DNA from 2 places in the Dactylosporangium sp. NPDC048998 genome. Region 1 is predicted to be linked to the other one. Evidence: predicted binding sites of a transcription regulator. Region 1 holds the regulator's gene; the other holds the start of a gene.
The links. The regulator HrcA, encoded in region 1, represses chaperone genes, less so after heat shock. The targets are predictions, from matches to a motif close to GGTTNGCACNCTCNNNNNGAGNGTGCNAACC.
Positions count from the first base shown of each region.

Region 1 (11,855 bases):
CGGGCTCCTCTGACCTGACGCGGGCCCGGCGGGCGGGCGCTCTTCACGTTCCGGACGCTGTGGCTGTCGCGCGGCCGGCGCCGGCCGGTGAGGCAGCATCGCCGATCGGGACGGGTCTCCAGGATCGACACGTGCGCCGGTGCCTCGGTGGCACGTCGACCCCGGAGACCCACGCCTGCGGCATCGTGGCCCAGTGTCCGATGCAGGGCTCTCGATGCCCTCTCGATCGACTCTCGACGCCCTATTGATCGTATGCGATGTTGCCGCGAGTGCCGGCCGATACCCGACTTATACGACAAATCCACGGTAAGTGCCGTCTGTGCCGGCCCAGGACCGGGGTCAAGCGCCTGGACAGGCGGCGGTGCGGCACGGCCGTGAGCCGGGATCGCGGCGGGCGTGGGACGATGTATGAGATCCCCAGCCCGATGGAGAACGGACGCCTGTGCCACCGACGATCGACCCCGGCGCGAACCGCCCCGGCGCCACCGTGCCGGACCGGATCCGCAACTTCTGCATCATCGCCCACATCGACCATGGCAAGTCGACGCTGGCCGACCGCATGCTGCAGCTCACCGAGGTGGTCGAGGCCCGGCAGATGCGGGCGCAGTATCTCGACCGCATGGACATCGAGCGCGAGCGCGGCATCACGATCAAGAGCCAGGCCGTGCGCATGCCGTGGACGGTCCGCGAGGGCGGCCTGGCCGGCGAAGCGTTCGTGCTCAACATGATCGACACGCCCGGGCACGTCGACTTCACCTACGAGGTCTCGCGCAGCCTGGCCGCGTGTGAGGGCGCGGTCCTGCTGGTCGACGCGGCCCAGGGCATCGAGGCGCAGACGCTGGCCAACCTCTACCTGGCGCTCGAGAACGACATGCAGATCATCCCGGTGCTCAACAAGATCGACCTGCCGGCCGCGCAGCCGGAGAAGTACGCCGAGGAACTCGCGCACCTCATCGGGTGCGAGCCGGACGACTGCCTGCGGGTCTCCGGCAAGACCGGCGTCGGGGTGTCGCACCTGCTGGACGAGATCGTGCGCCAGCTGCCGGCGCCGACCGGCGAGTCCGACGGCGCCGCGCGGGCGATGATCTTCGACTCCGTGTACGACGTGTACCGGGGCGTGGTCACCTACGTGCGGGTGGTCGACGGGCGGATCGAGGCGCGCGACCGGATCCGGATGATGTCCACCGGCGCCGTGCACGAGCTGCTCGAGATCGGCGTCATCTCGCCCGAGCCGATCAAGAGCACAGGGCTGGGGGCCGGCGAGGTGGGATACCTCATCACCGGCGTGAAGGACGTGCGCCAGTCGCGGGTCGGTGACACGGTCACGATCAACGCACGGCCGGCGAGAGAGCCGCTGGGCGGCTACAAGGACCCCAAGCCGATGGTGTACTCCGGCCTCTACCCGATCGACGGCTCGGACTACCCGCTGCTGCGCGACGCGCTGGACAAGCTCAAGCTCAACGACGCCGCCCTGGTGTACGAGCCGGAGACGAGCGCGGCGCTGGGCTTCGGCTTCCGCTGCGGCTTCCTCGGCCTGCTGCACCTGGAGATCATCCAGGAGCGGCTGGAGCGCGAGTTCAACCTCGACCTGATCTCCACGGCGCCCAACGTGGTCTACCGCGTGATCATGGACGACGGCACCGAGCACATGGTCACCAACCCCAGCGAGTTCCCCGACGGCAAGACCGGCCAGATCTTCGAGCCGACGGTCCGCGCCACGGTGCTGACCCCCAACGACTACGTCGGCGCGGTCATGGAGCTCTGCCAGGGGCGGCGCGGCTCGCTGCTGGGCATGGACTACCTGTCCGCCGACCGCGTGGAGCTGCGATACACGCTGCCGCTCGGCGAGATCATCTTCGACTTCTTCGATCAGCTCAAGAGCCGCACCAAGGGCTACGCGAGCCTCGATTACGAGCCCTCCGGCGAACAGCAGGCCGACCTGGTGAAGGTCGACATCCTGCTGCACGGCGAGCCGGTGGACGCCTTCAGCGCCATCGTGCACAAGGACAAGGCGTACAACTACGGCGTCACGATCGCCGGCAAGCTGCAGAAGCTGATCCCGCGCCAGCAGTTCGAGGTGCCGATCCAGGCGGCCATCGGCAGCCGGATCATCGCCCGGGAGACCATCCGTGCGATCCGCAAGGACGTGCTGGCCAAGTGCTACGGCGGTGACATCAGCCGGAAGCGCAAGCTGCTGGAGAAGCAGAAGGAAGGCAAGCGGCGCATGAAGATGGTGGGCCGCGTCGAGGTGCCGCAGGAGGCCTTCATCGCCGCGCTGTCGACCTCGGATACCCCCGGCAGCGACAACAAGCCGAAGAAGTGAACGCCCAGGACGTCAGGCACTGCCCCCGCTGCGGAGCGCGGACGAGCCGGCCGCCCGCGGTCTGCGGCGCCTGCGGCTACGCCGCGTTCGCCAACCCGCGCCCCACCGGCACCGCGATCATCGTGCGCGACGGCCGCTTCCTGGCCATCCGGCGGGCCCGGCCGCCCCGCGAGGGGTGGTGGGACCTGCCCGGCGGCTTCTGCGACGGCTTCGAGCACCCGGCCGACGCGGCCGTGCGCGAGGCGCGGGAGGAGCTGGGCGTGGAGATCGAGCTGGGCGCGTTCGCGGGCATGCACATCGGCACGTACGAGTTCCAGGGCGAGCAGCTGTCCGTCCTGGACTGCTTCTGGCTGGCCACGATCACGGCCGGGGAGATCGCCCTCGACCCGGCCGAGGCCAGCGAACACGCCTGGCTGGCGCTTGACGATCCGCCAGAAATGGCATTTCAGACCATGGACGCGGTCCTGCGCAATCCGCTCGTTCGACAATCTTCGGCGCGTTTGGTCCCCTGAGCCCGCGGGCAATACAAGCTCAACCCCCTGGTTGAGCTAGTAAAGGAGGAGACCAGTGACTGTCACCGGTATCATCACCGCGCTGATCGTCGGTCTGATCGTTGGTGCGCTCGGGCGTCTGGTCGTCCCCGGCCGCCAGAGCATTTCGATCTGGCTGACGATAGTCATCGGCGTCGTCGCGGCGCTGCTGGGTACGGTCGTCGCCAACGCGATCGGCATCTCCACGAACACCCCGGGCATCGACTGGGGTGAGCTGCTGATCCAGGTCTTGCTCGCGGCCGTCGGCGTGGCCCTGGTCGCCGGTTTCGCCGGTCGTGGTCGCCGCACCCTGCCGTAACGAGCATCGTCTGGAAAGCGTAGGCCCCCGGCTGAAGGCCGGGGGCCTTGCGCTGTGCACTTAACGCAACCAGGGAATCGAACGGTCGAGCAGGCCGCGGGTCTTCAGCTCCTTGCGGAGCGGAATCTCCTCGTCGATGTAGCCGTTCCAGTTGATGCCCCAGTAGTTGGCCGTGTGCGTCGCCTCGCCGCACAGCTGGCGCTGCACGGGGGTGCGGTTGGCCCACCACTCGCCGTCGTAGTCGATCGGCATGTCGTCGAGCTGGCGGATCCAGCGGTACGTGTAGCCGATGAACAGCATCTTGCGGGTGATGTTCGAGTAGTTCGGCGACCGGGAGTGCCAGAGGCGGCGGTCGAAGATGAAGCAGTCACCGGGGTTCGCGGTGATCTCGACGGTGCCCTCGGGGTCGGGGTTGTGCACCGTCGTGTCGGCCGGGCGGGGCAGCGAGTTCCAGAGGTGGCTGCCCGGGATGACCTTGGTGGCGCCGCGGCCCTTCTCCGACAGGTCGGAGATGACGTAGGCGATCTTCAGCGAGAACATCGGCCGCGGGAGGTTCGGGTCCATGGTCTCCGGGTCGGAGTTCTGGCGGTACCCGTCCTGGTGCCAGCCCCAGGAGGGGGGTTCCTCCTCGGAGGTGGGCGGCGTGACGTCCAGGTGGTTGTGGTGCGTGTAGATGTTCCAACCCGCCAGGCCCCACATGTAGGGGAAGAGGGTCGGCTGGGTCAGCAGGTGCCCGAACAGGTCGTCCCGCGTCAGGAAGCCCAGCAGGTGCAGCGTGCCGTCCTTCTTCACGAACGAAGAGCCGGCCGCCTTCTCCTCGGCCCAGACCCGGTCCATGGCGGCCTCGAGCTGGGCCCGGTGGTCCTCCTTGAGGACGTTGCGGACGAGCAGGAAACCGTTGTCCAGGAACTCCTTGCGGTCGGCCTCGCTGATCGGCTCGTAGCCGGTGAGACCGCCGTAGTCGGGTGCAGCGGACGTCATGTCCTCCCCTTAACTTTTGTCGAACCGAACGCCCGATGGTAACGCGAGGTGCACGAGCGTCCGACTCGGGAGTTGTCCACCGGACAATGTCCGAAAGTGCGACAACCCGCTGGTCGCGCGGAACGTCAGGGTCCTCAGTAGACCTCGGCGACGACCCGTTCGCCGGCCGGTCCGGCGTTGATGCCGCCACGCTCCGTCACGTGCGCCCACGCTCCGCTCGACGCCGTCCACTGCATGTCGGCGAAGACGACCCGCTTCACGCCGTGGTCCTGGGCGTGGGCGACCAGCCAGTGCGCGTATTGCCAGCCGGACTTCGGCTCGCGGACCTTCAGCGCCACCCCGACCAGGTCGGCCACGTCGGCGGTGCTGATGCTGCCCCAGTCGAGCTTCAGGCTCGCGCCCAGGGCGCGAGCCGCCTCCGGGCCGCGGCTGGCCGCCTCGCTGACGCTGCAGGCGACCGCGCCGGTCGCGTCGCCGCTGAGCGCGCGGACCATGATCTCGGACTCGTCGACCCACTTCTCGTAGGCCTCCGGGTGCGCGCTGCGCTGCACCGCTTGGGCGGCGTCGGTGACCCGCATGTTCTCCCAGCCCTTGACCTTGAGCAGGGAGGTGAAGAACGCGTTGGCCGCATAGCGCGGGTCGGCGATCTGCTCCGGCCGGCCCCAGCCCTGGCTCGGCCGCTGCTGGAACAGCCCGATCGAGTCGCGGTCGCCGCCGGCGAGGTTCTCCAGCTTCGACTCCTGCCACGCGGTGGCCAGCGCGACGACCAGCCCGCGGTGCGAGATTTTGCGGGTGAGCCCGACCGCGGTAATCGTCGCGGCGTTGGCCAGCTGCTCCGGGTCGAGCACGACCTCGCCGGAACCGTCTCCGGTGGCGTTGACCGAGGCGTTGCCGGCGTTGACCACGCACGCCTTGCCTAGGGTGGGGATGCGCAGCGGGATGTTGTCGCCCACCTGGTGGATCACGACGTAGGCGCACAGCGCGACGGCGACGCCGGCCAGGACCGCCACCGTCACCAGTCTTCGACCACGCATCGTCACCTCCGTCGCTCAGGTCGAACAGCGTACGTGTCCGGCGCCACCCGGCGGCGTCAGAAAACGCCGTCCGGGACCCAATTCGGATCCCGTTTCTCCCGGAACGCCATGATGCCCTCCATGCCCTCGGCGGATCCGAAGTATCCGACGGACAGCTCGGTCATGGCCGCGATCTCATCACGGAATGTGCCGGACTTGCGCCCTCGCAGCAGCTCCTTGGTGCCGGCCAGCGCGCCCGGCGCGCCGCGGACCAGGTCGCGCAGGTAGCCCTCGACCGCGGCGTCGAGCTCGGCCGGGTCCACCGCGGCGGTCACCAGCCCGACCCGCTCGGCCCGCGCCCCGTCGAACGTCGCCCCGGTCAGGTAGAGCTCGGCGGCGGCCCGCGGGGACAGCCGCGGCAGTACTGTGGCGGAGATCACCGCCGGGACAACCCCGATGCGCACCTCCGAGAACGCGAACGTCGCGGCGGTGCTGCACACGGCGATGTCGGCGGCCGCGATCAGCCCCAGCCCGCCCGCCCGGGCCGGCCCCGCCACCCGGGCGACGACCGGCTTGCGGCTCTCCCAGACTGCCGCGAGAACCTCGCCGAGCCGGCTCACCGGCGGCCGGCCCGAGCCGAACGCGGCCGCGGTCTCCTTGAGGTCGGCGCCGGAGCAGAAGACCGGGCCGGTGTGGGTGAGCACGACCGCGCGGACCGCGTCGTCGGTGTCGGCCGCCGCCAGCGCCGCCAGTAGCTCCTCGATCAGGGCCGTGGACAGCGCGTTACGGTTGGCCGGGCTGTCGAGGGTGAGCGTCGCCACGCCCCGCTCGGTTTGTGACCGCACGAGAGACATGCGGGCACATTAGTGCCCCTCGCCGGAAAATCGCAGCGGTTCGACCCGCGCGGTTCCCCCGCTTTGCCGCGAGCTCCCGGCTCGCGGACACTGGGGCAATGCCCGGAACACTGCCAGACGGCGAGCCGATGCCGCGCGACGGCGCGCTGCCCGACGGGATCGCCGACGGCGCCGGGCGGTCCGGCTTCGGCGTCTACGTGCACGTGCCCTTCTGCGCCAGCCGCTGCGGGTACTGCGACTTCAACACCTACACGGCGAGCGAGGGCGTGCTCAGCGCCGGCTACGCCGAGCAGGTGCTCGACGAGCTGGCCCTGGCCGCGAAGGTGGTCCGCCCGCCGCGCGTCGACACCGTGTTCTTCGGCGGGGGCACGCCGACCCTGCTGCCCCCGGCCGAGCTGGGGCGCATCCTGGAGGGCATCGACCGCACCTGGGGCATGGCCGCCGGCGCCGAGGTCACCACCGAGGCCAACCCCGAGTCCGTCGACCTCGCCGCGCTGCGCGAGCTGCGGGCCGCCGGCTTCAACCGCCTGTCGCTCGGCATGCAGTCGGCCGCGCCGCACGTGCTGGCCGTGCTGGACCGCCGGCACACCCCGGGACGCCCGCCGCGGGTCGCCGCCGAGGCCCGGACCGCCGGGTTCGACCGGGTCAACCTGGATCTGATTTACGGTACGCCGGGGGAGCGCCCGGAGGACTTCGCCGCCTCGCTGCGCACCGTGGTCGACGCCGGGGTCGACCACGTCAGCGCCTACGCGCTCATCGTGGAGGACGGCACCCGCATGGCCGCCCGGATGCGCCGGGGCGAGCTGCCCTTCCCCGACGACGACGTCGCCGCCGACCGGTACCTCGCCGCCGACGAGGCACTCGCCGCGGCCGGCTTCGCCTGGTACGAGGTCTCGAACTGGTCGAAGGACTCGCCGTGCCGGCACAACGAGCTCTACTGGCGGGGCGGCGACTGGTGGGGGCTCGGCCCGGGCGCGCACAGCCACGTCGGCGGCGTGCGCTGGTGGAACGTCAAGCACCCGCACGCGTACGCGGCGCGGCTGGCGGACTCCGCGTCGCCGGGGCAGGCCCGTGAGGTACTGACGCCGGATGAACGCCACATGGAGGACGTCCTGCTGCGCATCCGCCTCGCCGACGGCCTGCCGCTATCCGCGCTCGACGCGGCCGGGCTGTCCGGCGCCCGGGACTGCCTCGCCGACGGGCAGCTGGAGCCGGCCGCGTTCGACGCCGGCCGGGCGGTGCTCACCCTGCGCGGGCGGCTGCTCGCCGACGGCGTCGCCCGCGCCCTGACGTGATGAGGGCGGCTCCCCGTTGCGGGGGCCGCCCTCGATCGGACTGTGAGCCTTACTTGATGAAGCGGAAGGTCATCGGGTAGCGGTAGAGCTCGCCGTTGTTGGCCTTCATGCCGCCGAGGATCGCGAAGACGATGACCACGACCCACGGCGCGATCAGCGTGAGGCCGAACGTGCAGACCGAGAGGAGGGCACCCACGAACAGGATGATGCCCCACGTGATCTGGAAGTTCAGGGCCTCTGTCGCGTGCGCCTTGACCGTCGGCGACTCGTTGCCCTTGGCCAGCAGCGCCACGAGCGGCGCGATGAACCCGACCACGATCCCGCCGAAGTGGGCGATGAGCGCCCACGTCTTCTCGTCGCTGTTGGCGTAGCCGACCGGGGCGCCGCCGGGCGGGCCGTACGCGCCGGGCTGCTGATACCCCGGCTGCTGGTACCCGGGCTGCTGATATCCAGGCTGCTGATATCCGGGCTGCTGGTACCCGGGCTGCTGGTACCCCGGCTGCTGGTACCCGCCGCCGGACGTGGGCGGCGGGGCGTAGGCGCCGCCGCCGCTGGACGGGGGCGGAGCGTAACCGCCGCCCGACACGGGCGGCTGGGGCGGGTACCCGGCGTTGGGGTCCGACGGCGAGCCGTATTCCCCCGGGGGGCGAGGTGGTTCACTCATGTGGGCCACGGTAGGTGCATCGATCAAGTGGCGCCAGCGACACGACATGACTTCTTTTGGACAACTTTTGCCCAGTCCAGCGCCCGTGCCGTCTATCGTGCGCCAAACGATCATCGCGTGCCCCCGCGCGACTGACGTAGACTGGCACTCACTAGTTGGGAGTGCCAGTCCTTGAGGAGGTGCCATGGCCCTTGACGAGCGGAAGCTTGAAGTGCTGCGCGCCATCGTCGAGGACTACGTCGCCACTCAGGAACCGGTAGGCAGCAAGGCCCTCGTCGAGCGGCACAACCTGCGGGTCTCCCCGGCAACGGTCCGTAACGACATGGCGGTGCTGGAGGAGGAGGGGTATATCAGGCAGCCGCACACCAGTGCGGGCCGGGTGCCCACCGACGCCGGCTACCGGCTGTTCGTCGACAAGCTCTCCCGGGTCAAGCCGCTCAGCCAGGCCGAGCGCCGGGCGATCGAGCGGTTCCTCATCGGCGCGGTCGATCTCGATGACGTGGTCCATCGCACCGTCCGGCTGCTCGCCCAGCTCACCCGGCAGGTCGCCGTGGTGCAGTATCCGAGCCTGTCGCGCGCGAGCGTGCGACATTTCGAGCTGGTGCCGATCTCCACCACGCGGATCATGGTCGTGATGATCGCCGAGACCGGCCGGGTGGAACAGCGCCTGGTCGACCTGCCCGGCCCGATCCTCGCCGACGACGTGACCGAGCTGCGCCGGATGATCAACGAGAAGCTGGTCGGCCAGCGGCTGGCCGAGACCCCGCCGCTGGTGCAGGCGCTCGTCGAGGAGGCGGCGCCCGGCCTGCGGCCGCCCATGACGGTCCTGTCGGCGGTCCTGCTGGAGACGCTGGTCGAGCGGGCCGAGGAGCGCATCGCGCTCGCCGGCACCGCCAACCTGGCCCGCGGCGGCCTGCTGGACTTCCAGGGCTCGCTGCGGCCGATCCTCGAGGCGCTCGAGGAGGAGGTCATCCTGCTCAAGCTCTTCGGCGAGGTCGAGCCCAGCATCACGCGGGTGCGCATCGGCGACGAGAACGAGATCGAGGACCTGCGCACCGCATCCATCGTGGCCACCGGATACGGACCCGGCTCGATGGTGGTCGGCGGGATGGGCGTGCTCGGCCCGACCCGCATGGACTATCCCGCAAACATCGCGACCGTGCGCGCCGTGGCACGCTACGTCGGCGACCTGCTGGCACAGAGTTGACATCTATCTCAGGGGCATAGGACTCACGTGGCGAAGGACTATTACGGGATTCTCGGCGTCAAGCGGGACTCCACGGCCGATGAGATCAAGCGGGCCTACCGTCGGTTGGCCCGCGAATTTCACCCGGACGTCAATCCCGATCCGGCGGCGCAGGAGAAGTTCAAGGAGATCAACGCCGCGTACGAGGTCCTCTCCGACCCGCGCAAGCGTGAGATGGTCGACCTGGGCGGCGACCCGCTCGCCCCCAACGGCGGCGGCGCCGGCGGCCCGGCCGGCGGCGCGTTCGTGGGCTTCCAGGACATCATGGACGCCTTCTTCGGCACCCAGTCCGCCCGCGGGCCGCGCCCGCGCGTGCGGCCCGGCGCCGACGCGATCCTGCGCCTCGACCTCGACCTGCACGAGACCGCGTTCGGCGTCGAGGCGCCGATCCAGGTCGACACCGCCGTCGTCTGCACCACCTGCCAGGGCGCCGGCACCGCGCCCGGCACCCACCCGCAGACCTGTGAGATCTGCCAGGGCCGCGGCGAGGTCCAGTCGGTCCAGCGCACCTTCCTCGGCCAGGTCGTCTCGGCCCGCCCGTGCTCGGCGTGCCAGGGCTTCGGCACGATCATCCCGCACCCGTGCGCGACCTGCGGCGGCGACGGCCGGGTCCGCACCCGCCGCTCGCTGACCGTGAAGATCCCCTCCGGCGTCGAGGACGGCATGCGCATCCGCCTCGCCCAGCAGGGCGAGGTCGGCCCCGGCGGCGGCCCGCCTGGCGACCTCTACGTCGAGATCCACGAGCGCCCGCACGACGTGTACTCCCGCAAGGACGACGACCTGCACTGCCGCGTCACCGTCCCGATGACCGCCGCGGCCCTCGGCACGCGGCTGACCATCAAGACCCTCGACGGCGAGGAGACGGTCGACGTGAAGGCCGGCACCCAGCCGACCTCCACGCTGCGCATCCGCGGCAAGGGCGTGCCCCACCTGCGCGGCACCGGCCGCGGCGACCTCTACGTCCACCTCGACGTGCGCACCCCGACCCGGCTCGAGCCCGAGCAGGAGCGGCTGCTGCGCGAGTTTGCCCGCAGCCGCGGCGAGGAGGTCGCCGAGCTGTCGAAGCAGGGCGGCTTCTTCTCCCGGATGCGCGACGCCTTCAACGGCCACGCGTGATCGGGCCTGCCGCTCGCCGCGGCCGGGGCGTCGAGGGTCCCGCATGAGCGGTCCGGAGCGGAGCGGCGCCTGGTCTGGGTCGATCACCGGCCTCATCGAGCCAGACTGGGCGGAGGCGACGGCATGAGCCCGCCGCTCTTCCTCGTCGACGAGCTGCCCTCCGGTGACCGCTTCACGCTGGCCGGTGCCGAGGGCCATCACGCCGCCAACGTGCAGCGCATCACCGCCGGGGAGGCGCTGCTGCTCTGCGACGGCCGGGGCGGCCTGGCCCGCGGCGTCGTGCTCGCCGCGCACAAGGGCACCCTGGACCTCGCCCTCGACCCCGCCGAGCACGTGCCGCCCGCCGACCCGTCGATCACCGTCGTGCAGGGGATCGCGAAGGGGGAGCGGGGCGAACTGGCCGTACAACTGCTGACGGAGGTCGGCGCGGACCGGATCGTGCCCTGGCAGGCGGCCCGCAGCGTGGCCCGGTGGCGGGACGCGAAGCCGCTGGAGCGCTGGTGTTCGACCGCACGCGAGGCGACCAAGCAGTCGCGCCGCCCCTGGCTGCCGGAGGTGACCGAGGCCCGCTCGACGCGGCAGCTCGCCCTGACCGGCACGGTGCTCGTCCTGCACGAGGAGGCGAGCGAGCCGCTGTCCGCCGTGGCGCTGCCCGCCACCGGGGAGATCACCCTGGTCGTCGGCCCGGAGGGCGGCGTGGCCCCGGAGGAGCTGGCGTCGATCGGCGGCACCCCGGTGCGCCTCGGCCGCGAGGTACTCCGCACGTCGACGGCCGGCGCCGCCGCGGTCTCGGCCCTGTCGGTGCGCCTCGGCCGCTGGTGACCCGGCACCGCCGAGCCACCGCCCACGGGCGCTGTTGACGGCTCGTCAGCGGAAGTAGCTCGCCCCGTTCAGATCCAGCACGGCGCCCGAGGACCACTCCGCCTCCGGGGAGGCCAGGAACAGCACCGCCGCGGCGACCTCCTCCGGCTGCGCCACTCGGTCGAAGGGGCTCTGCGCCCGGATCGCCGCGCCCTCCTGCGACGCCAGCAGCGAGTCCACCAGGTCCGTGGCCACGAAGCCCGGGGCGACCGCCGTCACCGCGATCCCCCGCGGCGCCAGCGCCTTCGCCAGGCTCTGGGTGAGGGAGTTGAGGCCGGCCTTCGCCGCGCCGTACGCCGGATGGTCCGGCTCGCCGCGGTAGGCGCCGCGCGAGCTCACGTTGACGATCCGGCCGCCCGGGCCCAGGTAGCGGGCCGCGCACCAGCACACGTTGGCCGGGGCGAGCAGGTCGACCGCTAGGGTGTCGCGCCAGGCGGCCTGCCAGCGGTCGTACCCGGTGTCGAGGATCTTGTGCTCGACGTACACGGCCGCGTTGTTGACGACCACGTCGAGGCCGCCCAGGGCCTCGGCGGCGGCGTCGACCATCGCGCGGGTCGCCTCCGGGTCGGCCAGGTCGCCGCCGACGACCGCGTGGCCGTCGCCCGGCAGGTCGGGCTCGCCCGGTGTGCGGCGGTGGACCGCCACCCGGTCGC
Region 1 is NZ_JBICTV010000009.1:172,676-184,530, forward strand. Features, by position in the region: gene ACGFI8_RS22540 (YbjN domain-containing protein) at 1-13, shown strand, start outside; gene lepA (translation elongation factor 4) at 443-2,323, shown strand; gene ACGFI8_RS22550 (NUDIX domain-containing protein) at 2,320-2,835, shown strand; gene ACGFI8_RS22555 (GlsB/YeaQ/YmgE family stress response membrane protein) at 2,891-3,172, shown strand; gene ACGFI8_RS22560 (phytanoyl-CoA dioxygenase family protein) at 3,233-4,153, opposite strand; gene ACGFI8_RS22565 (hypothetical protein) at 4,288-5,193, opposite strand; gene ACGFI8_RS22570 (enoyl-CoA hydratase-related protein) at 5,244-6,020, opposite strand; gene hemW (radical SAM family heme chaperone HemW) at 6,119-7,315, shown strand; gene ACGFI8_RS22580 (DUF4870 domain-containing protein) at 7,365-7,979, opposite strand; gene hrcA (heat-inducible transcriptional repressor HrcA) at 8,164-9,186, shown strand; gene dnaJ (molecular chaperone DnaJ) at 9,214-10,341, shown strand; gene ACGFI8_RS22595 (16S rRNA (uracil(1498)-N(3))-methyltransferase) at 10,465-11,163, shown strand; gene ACGFI8_RS22600 (SDR family NAD(P)-dependent oxidoreductase) at 11,209-11,855, opposite strand, start outside.

Region 2 (11,855 bases), on a different contig from region 1:
GGGTGCGTCTCATCGTACTTCCGCTCCGGCGGCGCACCCGTCCGCCATGGCAGAGCCGTGCCCGGGCCCACACCGAGGCCGAATGGGGCTACCGTTGAGTCGTGCACGAAGAGCCCATCGACCCGTTTGCCGGCGACCCGGCCGATCCGTCGGCCGAGCTCGACGACAGCGCGACCGACGACCCGTTGACCGCCGCCGAGCGCCAGGACGTTCTCGAGGACCTTGCCGACCTCGAGATCTACCAGGCGCTGCTCACGGCGATCGGCGTCCGTGGGCTCGTCATCGAGTGCGAGGACTGCCACGAGCCGCACTATTTCGACTGGGACCTGCTGCGGGGCAACCTCAAACACCTGCTGACCTCCGGGCGCCCGCGCGTGCACGAGCCCGCCTTCGACCCGGACCCGGACCATTACGTCACGTGGGAATACGCGCGGGGTTACGCTGACGGTGTCCACGATGCGCTGGCGAGCGCGACCGATGACAACGACGGCTGAACAGGCTCTCGTTTAGGTTTCACACGCGACGGGTACCGCTGCGGCATGCGCTGGATCGCCCGCAACGCCGCTAGCTCACGAGCCCGGCCCGAAACGCCGCCGCTACGGCGTGTGCCCGGTCACGTGCTCCCAGCTTCCGGAACAGCCGGCGAGCGTGCGTCTTGACGGTGTCCTCCGAGACGAACAGCTCGCGTCCGATCTCGGCGTTGCTCTTCCCGTCCGCCATCCCCCGCAGCACCTGCAGCTCGCGCTCGGTCAGCTCGACGCGGCGCCGCGGCGGCTCGCCGGGCACGTCGCCGCGCTGCTGGGGCACCCCGGCCCCGGCGACCCGGCCGTTCGGCACGCCGACGGCGGTGCGCGCGGTGCTGGGCAGCCCCCGGCCGGCCTGCAGCATGCCGCCCGCGGCCTGGCTCGGCACGCCGACGCGCGCCTGGAGCACCGGCTCGCCGTTGCCGCGACCGACCTGGCTCAGCACCAGCAGGACCGCCTTGGCCAGCGTCGTCACCGGGTCGGCCGTGTCGACCCGGATGACCGCCCGCGCGCCGGCGGCGATCGCGGCGGCGGCGGCTCGGGGCTCCTCCGTGCCGAAGAAGACCACCGTCGCGCCCGGCGCCACGGCCAGCACGCGGCGGGAGAACTCCGCGCTGTCGGGCCGGGAGAGCGTCGGGTCCGCCAGCACCAGGTCGGCCGGCTGCTCACTGAGTCGCGCCAGCGCCTCGACCATCGTGACGGCGGTCCGCACCGCGTGTGCCACTCCCAGCCTGGCCGCGGCTGCGGCAACCGTCTGTGCCGCGACCTGTGTTCGCACACACACCAAAATCGTACGCACCGTCGTGCTCCTCTCTCTCAAAGAGAGAAACACGAAATGGCGAGATCTAGACGTGGTTTCGCGGCGATTGGCCTACGAGAAATTGACCGACGACGTGCCGTCACCCGCGGCGGTCTCGCGCGTTGTACAGGGACTGTGCGCCGCGCGAATTCCAGGCCGCACGCCTGGAAGGAGGAGCGAATGACCAATGTGACTCGCCTGCCCGGTCCGATCGCGGACGTGTGGGACTGGCAGCGGCTCGGCCTGTGCCGCGGACGGGACAGCGCACAGTTCTTCCACCCCGACGGCGAGCGCGGGGCATCGCGCGGCCGCCGGGAGACCGCCGCCAAGAACGTGTGCCGGGCGTGCCCGGTGCGCGCGGAGTGCGCCGCGCAGGCGCTGAGCACCCGCGAGCCGTACGGCGTGTGGGGCGGCTTCACCGAGGGCGAGCGCCTGCGGCTGCTGGCCCTCGGCTGGGAGGACGCCGCCGACCGCCGGCGCACCCGGGTGGACGTGTCGCGGCTGGAGGCGAAGCTTGGCCTGCGCCCGACGCCGCCGATGCCGGCGACCAACGCGGGCGCGCAGCAGCCGCTGCGCACCGCGCCAGGCGGGCGCCCGGGCCCCACGCACCCCGCGCCCGGCGTGCCGTCGCAGCGCCGCCCGCAGACCACGGCCGGCACCCCCCGGTCACGGACCGTGGCCCGCTAGCTCTCTGCTAGCTCACTGCGACGTCGATCGAGTGCCAACCCGTGGCGCCGTCGGGATCCGGCGGCGCCACGGCGTCCGTCTGTGTCTGGCCGCCGTTGTCGGTCGCGCGCACCGTCAGCCGGTGCCTGCCCGGCGTGGCCCGCCACTTGAGGGTCCACTGCCGCCACGTGTCGATCGACGGTACGGGCAGCAGCGTCGCCGCCTGCCACGGCCCGTCGTCGACCCGGACCTCGACCTTGGAAATGCCGCGGTGCTGCGCCCAGGCCACGCCGGCAATCATGACCTCGCCGGCGTGGAGATTGGCGCCGTCGCGTGGGGTGTCGATTCTCGATTCCGTCTTGATCGGCCCCTGCGCCGACCAGCCGCGTTTGATCCAATAAGCGTCGAAATCGGCGAACGACGTCAGCTCGAGTTCCACGAGCCATTTCGTCGCCGAGACGTATCCATACAATCCCGGCACCACCATGCGGACCGGAAAACCGTGCGCGATCGGCAGCGGCTCGCCGTTCATGGCGATGGCGAGCATGGCGTCGCGTCCGTCGCGCAGGACCGCCGTGGGGGTGCCCGCGGTGAACCCGTCGATCGAGCGGCTCACGACCTGGTCGGCGCCCTGCTTGGGGCGCGCCTCGTCGAGCAGGTCGGCGACGCGCACACCCTGCCACTTGGCGTTGCCGATGAGCCCGCCGCCGACCTCGTTGGACACGCACGCGAGCGTGATGTACCGCTCGATCATGGGCCGCTTGAGCAGCTCCCGGTAGCTGATGGTGATCTCCTTCTCGACCCGGCCGTGAATGCGCAGCGTCCAGTCCTCGCTGGCCAGCTGGGGTACCACCAGCGCGGTGTCGATCAGGTAGAAGTCCTTGTTCGGGGTGACGAACGGGGCGAGATCGGGCAGGCCCGCGTCGGCCGACGGCGGCAGGGGCGCCACCGTGTCCGGCGGGAGGCTGGGCAGGTCGATCGCGGCCCGGTCCGCCTCCACGCCGCGGCGCGTCGACCACCAGCGGCTCGCGAAGCCCGCGACGGCGGCCGCGGCGAGCGTGTAGCCGGCGGCGCGCAGGAACCACCGGCGCTCCTCGGGGGTCGCGTTGTACCCCGCCTCGTGGCTGAGCAGCCAGCGCAGGACGGCGGCGCCGGCGAGCACGCCGGCCAGGGTGGGGACGAACGCGTACCACGGGGCGTTGTGCCGGCTGAGCGCCGCGGCGATGCCGACGACCCCGAAGACGGCGATCCCGAGGTACCCGATGATCCGGCGCCGGGTCGCCAGTATCCCGATCACCGCGGCGAAGACGGCCAGCACGACGATCGTGCCGATCGTGAGGGCGAGCTTGTCGTAGGTGTAAAAGACCGAGACGGCGAAGTCCTTGACCCCGGCCGGCACGCTGTCGATGACCACGCCGCCGACGCTGACCAGGGGCGACGTGGTGGCCCCGGTGAGGATCGCGACGGCTTCGGCGACGCCGAGCGCGACGGCCGCGGCGGCCAGCCCGGCGAGCGCCCCGAACCTACGAGTCTGCACGCCCCAAGCATGCGGCGATCGTCCCGGCGGCTCCAAGACCGGTAATGAGTCCCTAATCTTTTCCGCCGCCGCCCGATCGGCGAACGGCCCCGGGCGCAAGCGCCCGGGGCCGTCCGGTGTGGCACTCGGCCGGGTCAGAAGCCCGGGCCGTGCGAGTGGCCGTGCCCGTGGCCGTGACCGCCGGCGGCGGGCTCCGGGGCGGTCGGCTTGTCGACGATCAGGCTCTCCGTCGTCAGCAGCAGGCCGGCGATCGACGAGGCGTTGGCGACCGCGCTGTGCGTCACCTTCACCGGGTCGACGATGCCCGACTTCACCAGGTCGACGTACTCGCCCGTGGCGGCGTCCAGGCCGTGGCCGAAGTCGAGCGCCGTGACCTTGCCGACCACGACGTACCCGTCGAAGCCGGCGTTCTGGGCGATCCACCGCAGCGGCTCGACCAGGGCCTTGCGCACGATGGAGACGCCGACCTTCTCGTCGCCGGTGAGGCCGAGGTCGCCGTCGAGGACCGGGACGACCTGCGCCAGGGCGGCGCCGCCGCCCGGGACGATGCCCTCCTGCACCGCGGCCTTGGTCGCGGAGATCGCGTCCTCGATGCGGTGCTTGCGCTCCTTCATCTCGACCTCGGTCGCCGCGCCGGCCTTGATGACCGCGACGCCGCCGGCGAGCTTGGCGACCCGCTCGTTGAGCTTCTCCTTGTCCCAGTCGGAGTCGGAGGCCTCGATCTCCTTGCGCAGCTGCTCGACGCGCCCGGCGACCTCGGACTGCTCGCCGCCGCCGTCCACGATCGTGGTCAGGTCCTTGGTGACCACCACGCGGCGGGCGGTGCCGAGCTGCTCCAGGCCGACGCCCTCGAGCTTGTAGCCGAGCTCGGGGGCGACCAGCTCGGCGCCGGTCAGGATCGAGATGTCCTGCAGCATCGCCTTGCGACGGTCGCCGAAGCCGGGGGCCTTGACCGCGACGATCTTGAACGTCTTGCGGATCGCGTTCACGACGAGGGTCGACAGCGCCTGGCCCTCGACGTCCTCGGCGATGATCAGCAGCGGCTTGTTGTTCTGGACGATCTTCTCCAGGAGGGGCAGCAGCTCCTCGATGGCGGAGATCTTCTGGGTGGTGACGAGGACGTACGCGTCCTCGATCACCGCCTCCTGCGCCTCCGTGTCGGTCACGAAGTGCGGGGAGATGAAGCCCTTGTCGAACTGCATACCCTCGGTGACCTCGAGCTCGGTCGTGAGGGTCGAGCCCTCCTCGACCGTGATGACGCCGTCGCGGCCGACCCGCTCCATCGCCGAGGCGATCAGGTCGCCGATGGCGGCGTCCTGCGCGGAGATGGTCGCGACCTGCGCGATCTCGGTGTGGCTCGCGACCGGCGTGGCCTTCTCCTTGAGCGCGTTCACGACCGCGGCCGCGGCCGCGTCGATGCCGCGCTTGATGCCGGCCGGGTTGGTGCCGGCTGTCACGTTGCGCAGGCCCTCGCGGACGAGCGCCTGGGCCAGGACCGTGGCGGTGGTGGTGCCGTCGCCCGCCACGTCGTTGGTCTTGGTGGCGACCTCTTTGACCAGCTGGGCGCCGAGGTTCTCGTACGGGTTGGCGAGCTCGATCTCCTTGGCGATCGTCACGCCGTCGTTGGTGATGGTGGGGGCACCGAACTTCTTGTCCAGGACGACGTTGCGCCCCCGGGGGCCGAGCGTGACCTTGACCGTGTCGGCCAGGCGGTTGACGCCGTGCTCCAGCAGGTGGCGCGCCTCGTCGGAGAAGCTCAGGATCTTCGCCATGCTTGTGGATTCCCTTCAAAGCGACACCGCCCCGGCTGCCTCGCGCCTGCGCACGGGTCCGGGGCGGTGGCCACTGCTTCTAGTGAGTTGCTTGTTGAAACGCGGTCACTTCTCGATGACGGCGAGCACGTCGCGGGCGGAGAGCACCAGGTACTCCGCGCCGGCGTACTTGACCTCGGTGCCGCCGTACTTCGAGTAGATGACGGTGTCGCCGACCTTGACGTCGATCGGCACCCGGTTGCCCTTGTCGTCGATGCGACCCGGGCCGACCGCGATGACGGTGCCCTCCTGGGGCTTCTCCTTCGCGGTGTCCGGAATGACGATGCCCGAGGCGGTGGTCGTCTCAGCCTCGTTGGCCTGGACCAGGATGCGGTCCTCGAGCGGCTTGATCGCAACCTGCGTCGCGGTAGTCACGGGCATACCCTCCTGGGGTATCGAGCTTGCTATCGAGTGCCCGGTGAAGCCGTCGTCGCGGGTGCCGGCTCCGGCCGGGTTTACTGGCACCCTCCACCGGAGAGTGCTAATCGGAGGTTATGTCGGCGGCTAGCACTCCGTCAACTAGAGTGCCAGACACGCCGCGAAATCACCCCGGGATAATCGCCGGGTGGAGCTCAACGACGTGCAGACCCTCGAAACCGAGGCCGGGCGGGCCGCGCTCGACGCGGCGGCCGCGCTGCCCGACGGCGACCCGCTCGCCGCGGCCTCCGCGCTGCGCGCCCGCGGGTTCGCGCCGTCCCTGGCCGCCGCCGCGCTGACCCAGGTCGCGCTGCGCCGCCGCGCGGCCGCGAAGTTCGGCGCGGACGCCGCCGTGATGCTCTTCACCCGCGCCGGGCTCGAGCAGGCGACCCGGGCCGCGGTCGCGCGCCGCCGGGCCGCCCGGCTGGCCGCCGCGGGCGTGCGCCGCGTCGCGGACCTGGGCTGCGGTGTGGGCGCCGACACCATCGCGTTCGCCCGGGCGGGGCTGCGGGTGCTGGCCGTGGACGCATCCGCCGCCACGGCCGCCGTCGCGGAGGCCAACGTCCGCGCCCTGGAGCTGGCGGATTCGGTACTCGTGGAGACCCGCGACGCCACCGAGGTCCCCCTCGACGCCGTCGACGCCGTGTTCTGCGACCCGGCGCGCCGCACGTCGGGCGGCCGGCGGGTGTTCGACCCGCGCGCGTACTCCCCGCCCTGGGACTTCGTCACCGGCCTGCCCGGCCGGGTGCCGCACACGGTGCTCAAGCTCGCCCCCGGCATCGACCACGCCCTGCTGCCGGCCGGCGCCGAGGGCGAGTGGGTCTCGGTGGACGGCGACGTGGTCGAGGCGGCCGCGTGGTGCGGGCCGCTGGCCGCGGCCCCGCGCCGGGCCACCGTGCTGCGCGGCGCGGACGCGTTCGAGCTCACCGGCACCGGCGACGAGCGCGCCCCGGCGGGCCCGGTCGGCGCCCACCTCTACGACCCCGACGGCGCCGTGGTCCGCGCCCACCTCGTGGCCGAGCTCGCGGCGGAGCTCGACGGCGTGCTGCTGGACCCGACGATCGCCTACATCACCGCGGACGCGGCGACGCCCACCCCGTTCGGCCGCCGCTACGAGATCCTCGACCGGCTGCCGATCGCCCTGAAGAAGCTGCGGGCCGCGCTGCGCTCGCTCGACGTCGGATCCGTGCAGATCCTCAAGCGCGGGTCCGCCCACGACGTCGACGACCTGCGCCGGCAGCTGCGGCTCGAGGGCTCCCGCGCCGCGACGCTCGCGCTGACCAGGATCGCCGGGGAGCCCGCCGCGCTGCTGCTCACACCAGCGGATAGCCCAGGCGCCGCTGCAGGTCGTTGAGCGCGTCGTCGGCGAGCAGGTCGGGCGGGCGCAGGCCGAGCTGGCCGAGCAGCTGGCGGCCGGTGTCGCGGCACATCTCGTACGTCAGGCGGTCGTTGAGCCAGCGCAGCCACTCGACGATGTCGTTGACGTAGAAGGCGACGCTCTGCTCGGAGTTGCGCTGCCGGCGCTCCTCGGCGACGACCAGCAGCGCCGCCGCCAGGCGCTTGCGCGGGAAGTCGTGCCCGGCGAGGGCGTCTGCGAACGCGTCGGCCCGATGCCGCGGCGCGGTCGGCGACACCGTCAGCTTCGGAAACGGCGGCTCGCCGGCGGTCCAGACCTGCGCGCTGCGGGGCACGAACTCGGGCTCGAGCACGACGTCGACGCGGGAGGCGTGCCCGGGGTCGTCGACCGCGACCAGCACGCGCGGGCTGTGGCTGTTCACCTTGGTGACGTACCGCGACAGCCCGGTGCCCTCCTCGACGCAGAACTTCGCGTCCGGCAGCTTCAGCAGCCCGTCGAAGACCAGCCGGCCGACCCGCGGCCCGGCGCCCTGCCACAGCCGCACCCGCACCAGCCCGACCTGCGGCCGGGCGGCGATGCGCACGTGGTGCTCGGTCGCGGTGACCGCCCCCTCACCGTCGAACACCGACAGGTCCACGCCGTTCGTCGCGCCGAGGAACAGGTGGCCGTGGCCGAGGTACAGCTGGACCGCGCCGATCTGCATGTCGCTATTGTGGGCCAGTGGCGAGCAAGGGCACCCCCGCGACCGCACTGCTGACGCGCGCGAAGATCGCGTTCACCCCGCACACCTACGAGGTCGACCCGCGCGCGGCCTCCTACGGCGAGGCCGCCGCCGAGGCGCTGGGCGTCGACCCCTCGCGGCTGTTCAAGACCCTCGTGACCACGGTCGACGGGCAGCTCACCGTCGGCGTGGTGCCGGTCTCCTCCTCGCTGGACCTCAAGGCGCTGGCCGCCGCGGTCGGCGGCAAGCGCGCCGCGATGGCCGAGCCGGCCGCCGCCGAACGCGCCACCGGCTACGTGACCGGCGGCATCTCCCCGGTCGGCCAGCGCTCCCGGCTGCCGATCGTCATCGACGACTCCGCGTCGCAGCTGCCCACCATGTACGTCTCGGGCGGGCGGCGCGGGCTGCAGATCGAGCTGGCCCCCGCCGACCTGGTCCAGGTCACCGGGGCCGCCCTGGCGCCGATCGCGGCACACTGACAGCATGGTCGCCGTGCGGGCATCCGACGAGGACCGGCAGCGCGTGATCGCGGCCCTGCAGCGGCACACCGAGGCGGGCCGGCTCACCCTGGACGAGTTCTCCGACCGGGTCGGCATCGTCTACGCGGCCAAGACGCTCGACGAGCTGCGCGCCGCGATCGTCGACCTGCCGGCGCTCGCCCCAGCCGCGCCGCCGCCGGCGTCGCACGGCGACCGCCAGCTGCTGCTGACGTTCGCGCTCGCCATCCTGGCGGTGGCGCTGATCGGGACGGTCTACACGCTGTTCCACTAGGCCCTACTTGGTCCCGTGCCACGACCGCCACAGGGCCGCGTAGGCGCCGCCGGCCTCCACCAGCTCGTCGTGGCTGCCCAGCTCGGTGATCCGGCCGTCCTCCACGACCGCGACCCGGTCCGCGTCGTGCGCGGAGAAGAGCCGGTGCGCGATCGCGACCACGGTCCGGCCCTCCAGCGCGCCGGCCAGCGAGCGCTCCAGGTGCCGGGCCGCCCGCGGGTCGATCAGGGACGTCGCCTCGTCGAGCACCAGCGTGTGCGGGTCGGCGAGGACCAGCCGGGCCAGCGCCAGCTGCTGGGCCTGCGCCGGGGACAGCGCGAGGTCGGTGGTGTCCAGGCCCTCGGGCAGCGCCAGCGCCCAGTCCAGCGCGTCGACGGTGGCCAGGGCCGCGCACAGCTCCTCGTCGGTGGCCCCGGCGCGGGCCAGGGTCAGGTTGTCCCGCAGGCTGCCCAGGAAGACGTGGTGCTCCTGCGTCACCAGCGCGACGTGGCCGCGCAGCTCGTCCAGTGGGAGCTCGGTCAGCGGTACCGCGCCCAGCTCCACCGAGCCGGCCCGGGGCGCGTGGACCCCGGCCAGCAGCCGGCCGAGCGTCGACTTGCCCGCCCCCGACGGGCCGACCATGGCGAGCCGCTCGCCGGGCCGGATCGCGAGGTCGATGCCGTGCAGGACGTCGCGGCCGTTGACGTACGAATACCGCACGCCCTTCGCCACGAGCTGCTCGTCCACCGGCCGCGGGCCGCCCGCCGGCACCGGCTCGGCCGCCGCGGTGCGCACGCCGACCAGGCGCGCGAACGAGGCCAGGCCGAGCTGCAGCTGGTCGAAGTACGACAGGATGCGGTCCAGCGGGTCGATGATCGCCACGAAGTACAGCACCGCGGCGGTCACCTGCCCGACCGTCGCCCAGCCCTCCGTCACGAACCAGCCGCCGGCCACCAGCGTCACCGCGGCCGGCAGCGCGTAGCCGAACTCGGTGAGCGGGAACCAGACCGTGCGCAGCGACAGGGTGTACATCGCCGCCGAATAGGTCCCGGCGAGATGCTCCTGCGTCCGCTCGATCCGGCGCCGCGGCAGCCGCAGCGTGTCGACGGTCCGGGCGCCCTCGACGGTCTCGGTCAGCCCGTCGGTGAGCCGCGCATACGCCGCCCCCTCGCGCAGGTAGCCCGCGGTCGCGCGGCGGAAGTACCAGCGGGAGCTGAAGTACAGCAACGGGACCGCGACCAGGCCCGGCAGCAGCAGGATCGGCCCGACCAGCGCGATGGCGCCGAAGGTGAGCAGCATCTGCAGCAGCCCGACCACGATCGCCGGCAGCGCGGCCTGCACCGACTCCGAGGTCTGCGAGACGTCCCGCGAGGCCCGGCTGAGCAGGTCACCGGTGCCGGCACGCTCCACGGTGGACAGCGGGACCGCGAGCACCCCGTCGACGAACTCCTCGCGCAGCCGGGCGAGCACCAGCTCCGCGAGCTGCGCGGCGGCCAGCCGGGCGTAGCGCACCAGCACCGACTGCGCGACCACAAACCCGGCGATGGCCAGCGCGATCCGGTCGACGGTCCAGGTCGTGGTGCCGGCCGCGACCCGCTCGACCAGCGCGCCGAGCAGCGGCGGCGCGGCCAGCCCGGCCACCGCGGCGGCCAGGTGCAGCGCGAGCACCAGGGCGAGCCGCCCGGGATAGGCGGCGAACAGGCCGCGCAGGTAGGCGCGCACCTGCGCCGGTCCGGCGATCGGCAGCATCAGTCCTCCCCGCGGGTCACGGTTGCGGCGTACTCCGGGCAGGTGTCCAGCAGCTCGCGGTGCGGCCCGGTCGCGGCGACCCGCCCGTCGGCGCCGACGAACGCGACGGTGTCGGCCCGGTCGAGCAGCAGCGGGCTGGTCGTGCAGACCACGGTCGTGCGCCCGGCGCGGGCCGCCGGCAGCCGCTCGGCGATGCGCGCCTCGGTGTGCGCGTCGACCGCGCTCGTCGGCTCGACGAGCACCAGCACCGGCGGGTCGAGCGCGAGCGCCCGGGCCAGCCGTAGCCGCTGCTGCTGGCCGCCGGAGAAGTCCCGCCCGCGCTCGGCGATCTCGGTGTCGAGGCCGTCGGGCAGCGCGTCGACGATGTCCCGCGCCGCCGCGTCGTCCAGCGTCGCGCCGTCGCCGACCTCCTCCCGCAGCGGGCCGCGGAACAGCCGCCCGTCGTTGTCGGCGAGCACGATCCGCCGCCGCACGTCCTCCAGCGCCATTTCCCGCAGCGGTACCCCGTGCAGGCGGGCCGAGGACCCCGGGGCGAGCAGCGCGATCCGGTCGGCGATGGCCGCCGCGTCCTCCGGGCGCACGGCCGCCACCGCCGTCAACCGGTTCTCGCGCACGACCAGTCCCGAGTCGGGGTCGTCGAGGTCGCCCGGCTCCGCCGGTACCGTATCCGGGGGATCCTGAAGATCCGGCTCGATCTGCAGCAGGTCGACCACCCGCCGCGCGCTCACCAGGCCCCGCGTCACCTTGTCGGCAAACTCGGTCAGCGTCCGCAGCGGCGCGATCAGGAACGCCGCATACGCGTAGAACGCGACCAGTTCGCCCGGCGTGATCCGGCCCGCCACCGCGAACCGCGCGCCGAGCCACGTCACCAGCGCGACGAAGCACCCGGGCAGCAGGATCTGGGCCGCCTCCAGCATCGACTCGACCCGGGCGACCCGCACGCCCGCGAGGCGCACGCGCTGGGACTCGGCGCGGTACCGCGCGGAGAACACCGCCTCGCCGCCGACCCCGCGCAGCACCCGCAGCCCCGCCACGATGTCCGCGGCCCGCCCGGTGAGCGCCCCGGCGAGGTCACGCTGGTGCCGCCGCCGGTGGTGCAGCGGACGCAACAGCAGCCCGACCACGGCGACCAGGACCGGCACGCCGAGCACCACGACCAGGCCGAGCGGCACCGACACCCGCAGCAGCAGCGCGGAGACGACCACGATCGACACGACGGCGCCGCTGCCGCGCGCGGTGATGTCCATCGAGTACCCGATGTGGTCGAAGTCGGTGGTGCCGATGCTGACCACCTCGCCCGTCGCCACCCGCCTCGGCAGCGTGGCCCCGAGCCGCGTCGCGTGCCGCACGGTCACCTGCATGGTGCGAAAGCCGGCGCTGAGGAAGTTCGAGATCGCGAACCGGTGCCGCATGATCCCGGTGAACGCGGTCGCGGCGCCGAGCCCGAGCACCCCCGCCGCCGCCCAGAGCAGCCCCCGCCGGTCGTGCCGCGCGAGCGCGTCGACCCCGGCCCCGATGGCCGCC
Region 2 is NZ_JBICTV010000003.1:359,719-371,573, reverse strand. Features, by position in the region: gene ACGFI8_RS09140 (DUF5319 domain-containing protein) at 102-494, shown strand; gene ACGFI8_RS09135 (LuxR C-terminal-related transcriptional regulator) at 565-1,323, opposite strand; partial or broken gene ACGFI8_RS09130 (WhiB family transcriptional regulator) at 1,504-1,869, shown strand; gene ACGFI8_RS09125 (molybdopterin-dependent oxidoreductase) at 2,018-3,526, opposite strand; gene groL (chaperonin GroEL) at 3,661-5,298, opposite strand; gene groES (co-chaperone GroES) at 5,404-5,718, opposite strand; gene ACGFI8_RS09110 (methyltransferase domain-containing protein) at 5,903-7,108, shown strand; gene ACGFI8_RS09105 (hypothetical protein) at 7,068-7,814, opposite strand; gene ybaK (Cys-tRNA(Pro) deacylase) at 7,832-8,311, shown strand; gene ACGFI8_RS09095 (DUF1707 domain-containing protein) at 8,316-8,603, shown strand; gene ACGFI8_RS09090 (ABC transporter ATP-binding protein) at 8,607-10,331, opposite strand; gene ACGFI8_RS09085 (ABC transporter transmembrane domain-containing protein) at 10,331-11,855, opposite strand, start outside.
Region 2: a site for HrcA is predicted at 5,794-5,824, ahead of groES (co-chaperone GroES). Genes of this name have one in related genera too.